DNA from 2 places in the Priestia sp. YIM B13491 genome. Region 2 is predicted to be linked to the other one. Evidence: riboswitches for the same ligand, from Rfam matches in the RefSeq annotation. Region 2 holds a riboswitch; the other holds the start of a gene.

Region 1 (5,787 bases), on a different contig from region 2:
CAAATCCATTCGCATCTGATGCTTTTGTATATTGTCTTGATTTCTGTTCAAAGAAATCCGTTTTCCCTAAATCTACCTCTTGATAAGCAATAATCCAACGAAGAGGATTTTCAATCGGTGCTTCTGGGAAAGCAGCTCGACCGAAGCCTAATTGATTACAGCGTTTATTAGCCATGTATTCAATATACTGCTGCAGTTCTTTCATCGTGATGCCGTCGAATTTTTCTCCGATAACAGATTCCGCCCATTCAATTTCAAGACGAGCTGCCTCTTGGAACGTTTCAACTACAAACGTTTCTAGCTCTTCCGTACGATAAGCTGGATTTTCATTTAGTACTTCCTTGAAAATCTTTTCAAATAACCCAACGTGAAGCTGTTCATCACGATTGATATAGTTAATCATCGTAGATGTCGCCACCATCTTTTGATTTCTAGCAAGATTATAGAAGAAAGCAAATCCGCTATAGAAGAAAAGGCCTTCTAAAATAACATCATATACCATAGACTTCAAAAAGTTTTCAACCGTTGCTTCTTCGCTAAATGCTTTATATCCGTTTGTAATAAAGTCATTTCGAGCGCGAAGCTTTTCGTCTGTGCGCCAGTATTCAAATACTTCATCTTGTTTTCCTTTTGGTACAAGACTTGATAAAACATATGAATACGAATGATTATGAACCACTTCTTGCTGCGCTAAAATAATCATTAGAGCATTAATCGAAGAATCGGTTACATAGTCAGCTACTTTGCTAGCATAATCTGATTGAATACTGTCCAGTAGCGCCAGCAAGCCAATAATTTTAAAAAAACTCTCTTGTTCGTCAGCCGTTAACTGAGGGAACTGCTTAATATCTTGACCCATATTAATTTCAAACGGCGTCCAGAAGTTAGCTAGCATACGCTTGTATTTAGGGAACGCCCATGAAAATCGGACGTCATCCCAGTTTAGAATATTTGAGCTCTTGCCGTTGATGATTCCTGTCGAACGGTTCGGAGCTGTTTCGTTCATTAATTCTCGTTTTAACATGCTTGTCATCAATTATTCACTCCTTTTAACTATGACAGCTTTCACATTCTTCAATGACTTCACTTGATGTTGAACGTACGTAGTAGGTCGTTTTTAACTTTTCTTTCCATGCCGTCATATGAAGATCCAGCAGCTCTTTTGCTCGGATATCATTTTGCACATATAAGTTGAATGAAATGGATTGATCAATATGGCGCTGGCGCTTGGCGTTTTGCTTAATGCTCCAGTGCTGATCAATTAAATAAACGGACTTATAATACCAGTTTGTTGCTGGTGATAAATCCGGTGCCGTCACCGGGATTTTATAGTTTTTCTTTTCCTCTGAATAAAACTTACGGAAAATCGGATCAATACTTGCAGTAGAACCCGCGATAATAGATGTTGATGAATTAGGTGCTACAGCCATTAAGTAGCCATTTCTTATCCCATTGTTTTGAACTTCGTTACGCAGTTCACTCCACGCTTCGCTTGTGTATTTACGTGTTTCAAAATAAGCGCCTGACTCAAAATCTGAGCCTTTAAATAATGGATATGCACCTTTTTCTTTAGCTAAGTTCATGCTTGCCTGTACGGTTAAGTAAGCGATTTGCTCATACAATTCATCGCAATATGCTACCGCTTCATCTGTTTCCCATGCTATTTTCTTTAAGGCAAGCAAATGGTTCCAACCAAATGTGCCAAGCCCTACTGCGCGGTACTTTTGGTTTGTTAGTTTTGCTTGAAGTACCGGCAAATCATTTAACTCAATAACGTTATCAAGCATGCGTACTTGAATTGGAATTAAACGTTCAAGCACATCTTCAGTTACGGCTCTCGCTAAGTTGATAGAAGAAAGATTACATACAACAAAATCGCCCGGATTCTTTGTAATAATAATTTTTCCGTCTTCCGTAATTTCCTCTGTTACGACCGTTGTGCTTTGGTTTTGCGTAATTTCTGTACATAAGTTGCTGCAGTAGATCATGCCCTCGTGGCGGTTTTGATTAGCTCGGTTAACCGTATCACGATAGAACATATAAGGCGTCCCCGTTTCAAGCTGCGAAAGCATAATGCGCTTGAAGATTTCAATAGCAGGTACTGTCTCTCTTGAAAGCTGTTCATTATTTACACACTCAGCGTAACGAGTGCGGAACGAACCGCTGCCTTCTTCTTCATCATAAAAATCTTCTAACGAGTAGCCCATCAGCGTACGAACTTCGTGAGGATCGAATAAGTGCCAGTCTTCACGTGCTTCTACTTTTTCCATAAACAAATCTGGCAAACATACGCCAGTGAATAAATCATGCGTGCGCTGGCGTTCGTCACCATTGTTCAACCGCGCGTCTAAGAATGAAAAGATGTCTTTATGCCATACGTCTAAATATACGGCAATAGCCCCTTGTCGTTGACCTAGCTGATCGACACTTACAGCCGTATTATTTAGCTGTTTCATCCATGGAATTGTTCCTGATGATACGCCTTTAAAACCTTTTATATCACTTCCTCGGCTTCTAATATGACCGAGGTAGACACCAATTCCGCCTCCATTTTTACTAAGCGTGGCCAAATCTGTATTGCTATCATAAATACCGCGTAAGCTGTCATCAATCGTATCAATAAAGCAGCTAGATAGCTGTCCGTAGCTCTTTCCTGCGTTTGAAAGCGTTGGTGTGGCAACCGTCATATATAGACTAGAAAGCGCCCAGTACGCTTCTTTTACTAATGCTGTTCGATTTTCTTTCTTTTCTTGAGACATCAGCGTCATAGCAATGATAAGAAAACGTTCTTGCGGTAATTCGTATACGCGCTTATCATGTGATGTCGCTAAATAGCGATCTGCTAATGTCAACAATCCAATGTATGTAAATAAACGATCGCGTTCAGGAATAATGACTGAAGCAATTTCATTAATTTCTTCTTCTGTATATGTTTTTAATAGCTGTTTATTATAAATGCCGATTTTTGTTAGTTCTTGAATAAGCTGATAAAACGAACCGTACTTCTCTTTTTTATCATAACCTCGGTTGTCCGCTGCTTTTCGATATAGTTCGTTTAAGTAGACGTCTGCCGCTACGTACGTCCAATCTGGTTCTTCCATTGAAATACGCTCTAAGGCTGCTAAAATTAGGACGTTTGCAACCTTTTCGTCCGTCATATTTTCCTTTACTGTAACAGTTTGAATAACCTTTTCCTCATACAAAGAAAAATCAAGCTGCGTAAATTCATTTTTTAAACGTTCAATATATGCAGTTAATTCATGTAGAATTGTAGGCTTTAATGTATTCACCATAAATATGGCTCCTCTCTTCACTTCAAAATAAAAAATCGCTCACCGTACCTCGGTGAGCGAATAGAACGAAGATAGAAGAAGACACTAAGTCTTTTCTCAATCCTCGCTCTACCCTCTCACCTCCCGAAGAAGATAAAACGACATAAAAAAGGCAGGTCTCCTGACTTATGCTTCTTTTTACTTTAAGGCCTTCCCATGATGTTTACTCACAGTGGATCTCCTTATTTCATCAGCATTCACAGTTGCGGGGACAGCTTTGGATTTTCACCAAATTCCCTTTTAAGTCTTTTTATCAGACACCTTTTTCACTGGAAAACACAAAATATAGTATTTTATTATCGATTTCAAAACAACATATTGTGTTATGTTATAAACACATTATATAGGACAACTTAGAAAACTATCAACCTATTTTCAAAAATAATTTTGTTTTTTACGATAAAACTCTTCGACTTTTTTCATCAAACTATTCCATCATAACATGTTTTGACACGCTTGATAGAACAATGTGCTCTTTTTAAAAAATTTGTCCTATTTTTCTACTAAACATTGACAACCTCAATAAAAAAAACCGTTTTACATAAAAAACGGTTTTTAATTATTGGTATTCTTTTTCAAATGCTGTGATTGTTTTGATAAAGTTTTTATCGATATCGTATCCTATCCCCGGTTTTCCCTTCACCTTTATTACTCCAGCTTCTACCTCTACTTCGGGCTTAATAATATCTTTTTCCCAATAGCGAGATGACGCAGAAATATCACCTGGTATCGTGAAAGAAGGCAATGTCGCAAGGGCGATGTTATGAGCTCTTGAAATCCCGGCTTCTAACATTCCGCCAACCCAAAGTCTTACACCATACTGGGCGCACAAATCATGAATTTGCTTTGCTACGGACATTCCGCCAACTCGACCGATTTTCACATTGATAATCTTACAGCTTCTTTGTTCAATTGCATGACGTGCATCTTCATAGCTCACAATACTTTCATCTAAGCAAATTGGCGTCTGCATTTGCTTTTGTAACAATCGATGATCAAGGATATCATCAGAACTTAACGGCTGTTCGATCATCATTAAATTCAATTCATCTAGTTTCTTCAATGAATCACTATCGCTTAACGTATAGGCTGAATTGGCATCAGCCATAAGAGGAATGCTTGGAAATTCATCTCGAATTTGTTTCAGTAGCTCATAGTCAGCACCCGGCTTAATTTTCACTTTAAAGCGCTTATAGCCATCTTTCATGTAAGTCTTTATTTGTTCTTTCATTATGGAAATATCATTTAAGCCAACTACCACTCCAGCTTCTACAGCAGACCTTACTCCTCCAATTACTTCAGATAACGGTTTGTTCTGCCGCTTTGCATACAAATCCCATACAGCACAGTCTAAAGCTGCTTTAGCCATGTTATTTCGCTTTAGAGGTTTGAATAACTTTTGAACATCCTCTGGTTTTTGAAGCTGCTGATGAAGAAGCGAGGGAATTAAAAAATCGTCTAACATATGAAAACACGTCTGAATCGTTTCTTCCGTATACCAAGGAGATGAAAAAGCAACTACTTCTCCCCACCCTGTAAATCCTTGTTCATCTTCTACTTCAAGCAAAATCAATTCTCGATCCTGCACTGTACCATAGCTTGTTGAAAAAGGAGAAAGAAGCTTCATGTCAATTTTATAAAGATGTACTTTTTTTATAATCATCGATTAGCTCCCTTTCTGTATGAACGATGATAGCTTCCGGCGTATGATTTTATTAGAAGCCGTTCGCGGCAGCTCCTCTACTCGAACGAAATACTTTGGAAGTTTGTACTTTGCTAAAAATTGTTGAATGTGTAAAGATAATTCTTCATCTGAAACGTCTTCGTTTACAACAACACATGCAGCTGGCACTTGTCCCCATTTTTCGTCAGCTACTCCCGTTACACCGGCCTCTTTAACAGCGGGATGCTTCAACAAAACATTTTCAATTTCAGCTGGATATACATTTTCTCCACCTGAAATAATAAGGTCTGAACGTCTGTCTAACACATATAGAAAGCCTTCTTCATCCACTTTCCCGATGTCTCCTGTATAGAACCAGCCTTGTTGAATTGCTTTTTCAGTAGCTTCAGGTTTATTTAAATATCCTTTTGTAACATTTGGACCTTTAACAATAATTTCTCCTGCTTCGCTGGTCTCATTTCCTTTTTCATCTACAATTTTCATTGCACATGGAAATAATGGTTTACCTGCTGATCCCAGTTTTCGCAAACTATCTTCAGGTGAAAGCGTAACGAACTGTGAAGATGTTTCTGTCATTCCATACGTTTGATAAACAGGAATTTCTTTACTCACACAAGCCTCTAAAATAGTAAGCGGTGCAGGTCCTCCTCCTAAAAGCATGCATCGAAACGTATGCGGATATTTCCGTTCCCCTAACTCATCGAGCATGTTGGACAGCATGGAAGCGACAACCGAAATAATCGTTACCCCTTTGTTTTCAATCGCTTCATT
Region 2 (5,787 bases):
CAAGACGAAGCCCGGCAATATTAAACATCTTTGTCATGGAACGCACAACAATGATATGTTCATAATCCAGAATAAGAGAATCAAATGAAGGCTGATATTCGACAAAATCAATAAATGCCTCATCAATCATTAAGTATGTACCATGATGAGCAGCAGCTTTTACTACTTTCATCCATTCCTCATGACTATACATAACGCCCGTTGGATTATTTGGATGGCAAATCCACAGTACTTTTATGTCCGGAAGAATGCTCATAATCAACTCTATATCCCAGCTCCAGCCATTTTCTTCAGCTAAAGGAATGTATGTCACTTCACATCCATAAGCTTTACTTGCCTGTTCATATTCAACGAAAGTCGGCTGTACAATCCCTGCTTTCTCTCCTGAAAATAACGAAGCAATAAGGAAAAACGCTTCAGCGGCACCATTTGTAGGCAACACTTGAGCAGCTGAAACATGATGATGAGCTGCAAGTTTATTTTTCAGCTTCGTTACTTGAGGATCAGGATAACTAAACGCTGCATCCTTGAATTCGTTCCACTTTTCGTGAAGCACAAGGGGAGCCCCTAAAGGATTTGTGTTCACGCTAAAGTCTTTTATATGCGACAAATTCTCGGCCCCTATTGCTTTTAAAAAGACAGTAGGATTAGCTCCATGTGTAGGTAATAGCACTAATAACTCCTCCTAACAAAAAATATAATAACCACGTAGCATAGACCGTCCTTTTCATAATGAAAACAGCTTGTTCAATATGACCGGCTTGCAGGGGAATGAGTGGTTCACCCATTTTTGCACGATTAGATTCTATGCCTTTATATGTATTAAGTCCGCCGAGTTGAATACCTAACAGAGCCGCCACTGCGCTTTCCCCGTATCCGCTATTTGGACTTGGATGCTTCTTAGCATCACGCTTAATCAAACTCGTTACATGCCCAAGAGAATACTGGCTTTTTGCTACATTAACAGCCGTCATCACCACTGCAGTTAACCGACTTGGAATATAGTTTAATACGTCATCGGTTTTTGCACTAAAGTAGCCGAACAGAAAGTAGCGGTCATTTTTGTACCCAACCATCGAATCACATGTGTTAATAGCCCGGTAAAAAAATGCTAGGGCTCCTCCTCCTATAAATGCATAAAAAAGCGGAGCTGTAATACCATCACTTGTATTTTCAGCCACGGTCTCTACCGTCGCTCTGGCAATTTCTCCTTCTGACAAACGATCTGTATCTCGTCCCACAATCATGCTTACTTCATATCTAGCTTTCTCCATATCTCCTAGCTGAAGCGGCTTTTGTACCTTATAGGCAGCTTCGCTTAAAGAACGAGTGGATATAGTAGTCGCAATCATTACGCCCTCTACTAAAACACCTGCTATAAAATGAACTCCGTACAAAGCATGGAGGAACAAAAAGGGAACAACTCCTGCGAGCACAGCCATACTTATCACAAGAAGCAATCCTTTGAATCGTTTTCCTGCACCTGTATTTAATCTGGAATCCATCCAATAAATCCATTTGCCAAACCAGCGAACGGGATGCGGCCAATTTTCGGGGTCACCTATAATTCGGTCAATTAGTAAAGCAATCGTCATGGCCGTCATGTGTGCAATTATCGCTTGTGTAATACTCATTTCTTCACCTCTTTCCCTTAAGTCCCTGCTCTAAGCTTATTTTCACCAGCTTGGCTACCGCTTGCCCTAAAGCGGTCATAGAGCCTGCATATTCATATAATGCTCCTTGCTGAGACGCTGCAACTGAGATGCTGTCCGTAGATGTTCCCGTAGCAATCGTCTTTGTAGCCGGATCTATGACACCCAGCTGTGACAGCGTTTTTGTTTTGGCTTCTGTGGCCGCGATAAAAAGCTGTAAAAACGCAGCATCCGTAAGCGTACCTTCCACGAAAAAAAACATATTAATTGTACCGGGAGAGGAATAGAACGGGACAGCTTCATCAGCTGTAATATCTACTGCATTTCCTACTCCAGCCGTTATCACGGAAGCTACTCTTACTCCGTAGCCTTCATAACAGTAAACCGCTCTTTCTTTTAACCAAACGGCTGTCATCAACCCTACGATTTGCTCATGGCGCACATTTTCTTTCATCAAATATTGCTCATACTCCAAAGAAGGAGTATCTGAATAATAGTCTTTGTGAACAAATCGATTGTAAAAGGTGTCCGTTTCCGTAATGCCTGTTCCTAAAACCCCTGAGCTGTATGTTTTATAAGAAGTCTCGGTTTTCATGATTAAAAGCTCAGGCCGTTCTTCAATTTTAAGATGTGAAAAGGGACCAATCCCCTTTTCAATTCGAACTGGAATATGGTCCCTCTTCTTATTTATTGTACACCTCAGGGTATACTGCTTTTGCTAAGTCCTCTAAGCCATCTACAATACGAGGTCCTAAGCGATTGATTTTGTTTTGATCAACCTTCTCGATGTTACCCTCTTTTACAGCAGTCATGCTGCTCCAAGCGGGACGCTTCATAATCTCATTTTTGTCTGCATCATACGTTGCGATAATAACGTCAGGGTTTAACTTAACAACTTGCTCTTCAGAAAACTTAACCCAACCCTTTTCACTAGCTGCTACGTTATCCGCACCGATCATAGTAAGCATTTCGTTCATGAACGTACCTTTTCCTGTTGTATAAATCTCAGGAGCTCCTGATACCTCTATCCATACTTTTTTACGATCTTCTTTTGAAATCGTTTTTGCTTTTTTCTCAATTGAAGCTACTTTTTCTTTCATGTCTTTAATTGTTTGATTAGCTTCTTTTGTTTTACCTGTTAATTTACCGATTTGCGTAATAGAATCATAAACCGTATCAAACGTTGTTGAATCTTTTACAACAAATACCGGAATACCCGCACTTTCAATTTGTTTAAATACTTCATCCGAAACGCCCATACTTGAAGCGTGTGCCAGCACTAAATCAGGATTTAAAGCAATAACTTTTTCCGCATTAACGTTCATATCTCCTACCTGCGCTTTTTTCTTTACGCTTTTAGGATAATCATCGTTGCTTGTAACACCGACTAATTCTTTTTCAAGGCCAAGGGCATATACAATCTCCGTATTACTTGGCATTAAGGAAACAATTTTCTTAGGCTGTTTTTTCAACGTGATTTCTTTATCACGCGCGTCTTTTACCTTCACTGGAAATGCAGCTTGTGACGTTTGTTCCGTATCTTGCTTCGTTTTTTTATCACTGTTGCTTTGGTTGCCTGCACCGCATGCAGCAAGTACGATGACTAACAGTGCAATAATGGAATACGAAAGCCATTTTTTCATCTAAATACTCCCCCTATATATTGTTCATTGTGAATACGAAACCTCCACGTTAAAGAAAAAGCAAATGATCATGCAAAAAGCAGCGCTATCCCGTTTTTCCGCTTTGACTATGTATACTGCTCGCAGGTAGCTTCAAAATAAAAAAGCTTTACTTTCAATTGAAAGCAAAGCAGGTAACGTCAAGATAAGCAGGAAAAGAATCCGTTCACTATACTTGATATGTATGTTCATTACCCTGCTTCACCCTTCCTCGAAGGTTTCACAGCTAACAATAAGGCAGGTCTCCTGACTTACGCACAGAGCGCTTACAGTGGCGGGACCGCGCTGGTTTTTCACCAGACTTCCCTTTTCACTCAATCTTTAAATTGAGACCTTATTGCTTTACGATTATTCACTTGTCCTAGTATACCCCACTCATGGAAAAATGGAAATAGCCATTCTCACAAAAAAAGCTGCGAGAATGCTCTCGCAGCTTAAGGAATTAAAGAGTTGCTAAAAATTCACGGACCGCTTCAGGCGTTTTAGCATTTGCACTGTGCAAGTGTGCAATTTTTTCACCGTTTTTATATACAAGAAGAGAAGGAATACCCATTACATTGTTTTCAGCAGAAAGTTCTTCAAACTCATCCTTATCAATTTTAAACCATGCTTTATCTGTATTTTCGTCAACGATTTCATCAATGAACATATCCAAACGTTTGCAATCAGGACACCACGTTGTCGTAAAAATCCCAACGCTTAGTGTTTCGTTCTTAATTTGTTCGCGAAATTGTTTTTCTTCCGTAAATTGTTTCATTATGTTACCTCCAACATCTATTCGTTCCTTCTCCCTATTCTATGGTAAGAAGTCTGACTTCATTATAAACGATTTTTTTATCATTGTGCTAATGTTTCAGCTTATTTAGACCATAACGGTTTTAGACGTAAAAAAATGCTAGCTTAAAAAAGCTAACATTTCGAAATCGCAGAATGTTGTGTCTATTATCAGCTAAACCATTTAGGCGGCATGTTTCGGTTCCAATAAATTTTCCCTAAATCATAATGCTTCTGAAAATTATCTGCAGCCGCATGATAGTGAAAATTAAACCAGTATCCATCTTTTGGAGGATTTTCACGCCGTACATGAAATCGTATTAAGTCCTGACCGGTTTCCCGGTCATATACATGGAAAATCTTTTCACCGTAGCCAGCAGCAGGGTGCTCGCTTATCTCGAGATTCTGAATCGACTGTTCACGTTCAGTGCCAATGTCGGTCAGCACTTCTTCAATTTTAGGTAACACTGCTAGACGAAATTCATCTTCAATGACAGGTCCAATTTTTGTTCCGAATTTTTCCACTGACTGTTTTTCAGCTGATTCCATTGCATACGTAACAAATGATGAAACGTCTTCATATTTTGGTTCTTCATATGGCAAATGAATATCTTCTATAACAGCTGTGACAGGAGTTGTTTCTCTTACATACCCTGCTTTATGTTGCTTGTCCGCTTTTGCATCATCAACGTATAAATATTCTGGTGGAGTGACAAGCCCAAATGTAAATACTGTAATAAATACAATTAGCATTCTTTTTATCCATCTAGGCATTCGTATCTTTCCTTTCTCATCTTTTCCCATATGGTCTTTTCATATCGTAAAATTCATTGTTATAACTCACTAGGTATTGTAACATACTTATTAATTTTTTACCTATATTTGCTTATTCATTTATGCTGCCTACGGGCATTCGAAGACTTTTTAGTTAGCACCTTCCTTCTTCTATTTGAGGTTGTCACACCGAGCGGAAACCTATACAAGATATTCCTTTTTTGCTGGATGCTTAAACACAAAAGTATTTTTATGTTCAAAAATATATCATACTTTTATGAACTTTAGATGAAATTCATAAAAAAAACTTCCAAAACTTTTTAATTCCTAAAAGGTTTTGGAAGTCTTTTCAATGATCGGGATTCATTTTACTTTTTTGTTTATTATTGTATATCAATTGTCCCGTAATGAAATTTTGATGTTTTTCGTTTTTGTACGGTAAATCCATGTTCTTCAAAACGACTGCTTTTCCAATGATCTTTTAGCACGATCTTTTGTTTGGCTACTCTTTTTGCTTCTTGTATAGCCATTGGCGTCAGCGTAGTATACAGTGCTATTGCTTTAATACCGTTAATTCCATTCGATTCATCAATTTGCTCTTGAAACATAGGATCAAAGTAGACAACATCAAAAGAATTATCTTCACAACACGCCAAAAACGATTCAAAATTTTGATGAACCACGTTTATACGCTTCATTGCATCGTTCAACTCTTGTACGTCACTTTCCCAATTTAAAAGTCCTTGTTTGACTAAATAAGCTACATAGCGGTTGCCTTCTAGTCCGACAACTTTCCCGCTTTTCCCTACCGCTGCGCTCGCCATCATACTATCCGATGCAAGACCAAGTGTACAGTCAAGCACGCTCATTCCTTTTTCTAAACCAGCAGCTTTAATAAACGGATC

The links. A riboswitch is a leader RNA that binds a small molecule or an ion and turns the genes downstream of it on or off. The one in region 2 is predicted to bind cobalamin.
Region 1: linked by a shared signal. The riboswitch ahead of ACFX4E_RS00075 (ribonucleoside-diphosphate reductase subunit alpha) and the one ahead of ACFX4E_RS15660 (ABC transporter substrate-binding protein) in region 2 are both predicted to bind cobalamin.

What each region holds. Positions count from the first base shown of each region.
Region 1 covers NZ_JBHZOR010000001.1:16,028-21,814, reverse strand. The annotation lists gene ACFX4E_RS00080 (ribonucleotide-diphosphate reductase subunit beta) at 1-1,033, opposite strand, end outside; gene ACFX4E_RS00075 (ribonucleoside-diphosphate reductase subunit alpha) at 1,050-3,293, opposite strand; cobalamin riboswitch at 3,427-3,612, opposite strand; gene menC (o-succinylbenzoate synthase) at 3,892-4,995, opposite strand; gene ACFX4E_RS00065 (o-succinylbenzoate--CoA ligase) at 4,999-5,787, opposite strand, start outside.
Region 2 covers NZ_JBHZOR010000004.1:135,708-141,494, reverse strand. The annotation lists gene cobD (threonine-phosphate decarboxylase CobD) at 1-673, opposite strand, end outside; gene cbiB (adenosylcobinamide-phosphate synthase CbiB) at 648-1,634, opposite strand; gene ACFX4E_RS15665 (adenosylcobinamide amidohydrolase) at 1,639-2,247, opposite strand; gene ACFX4E_RS15660 (ABC transporter substrate-binding protein) at 2,336-3,295, opposite strand; cobalamin riboswitch at 3,554-3,686, opposite strand; gene ACFX4E_RS15655 (thioredoxin family protein) at 3,777-4,091, opposite strand; gene ACFX4E_RS15650 (YpjP family protein) at 4,280-4,882, opposite strand; gene ACFX4E_RS15645 (class I SAM-dependent methyltransferase) at 5,266-5,787, opposite strand, start outside.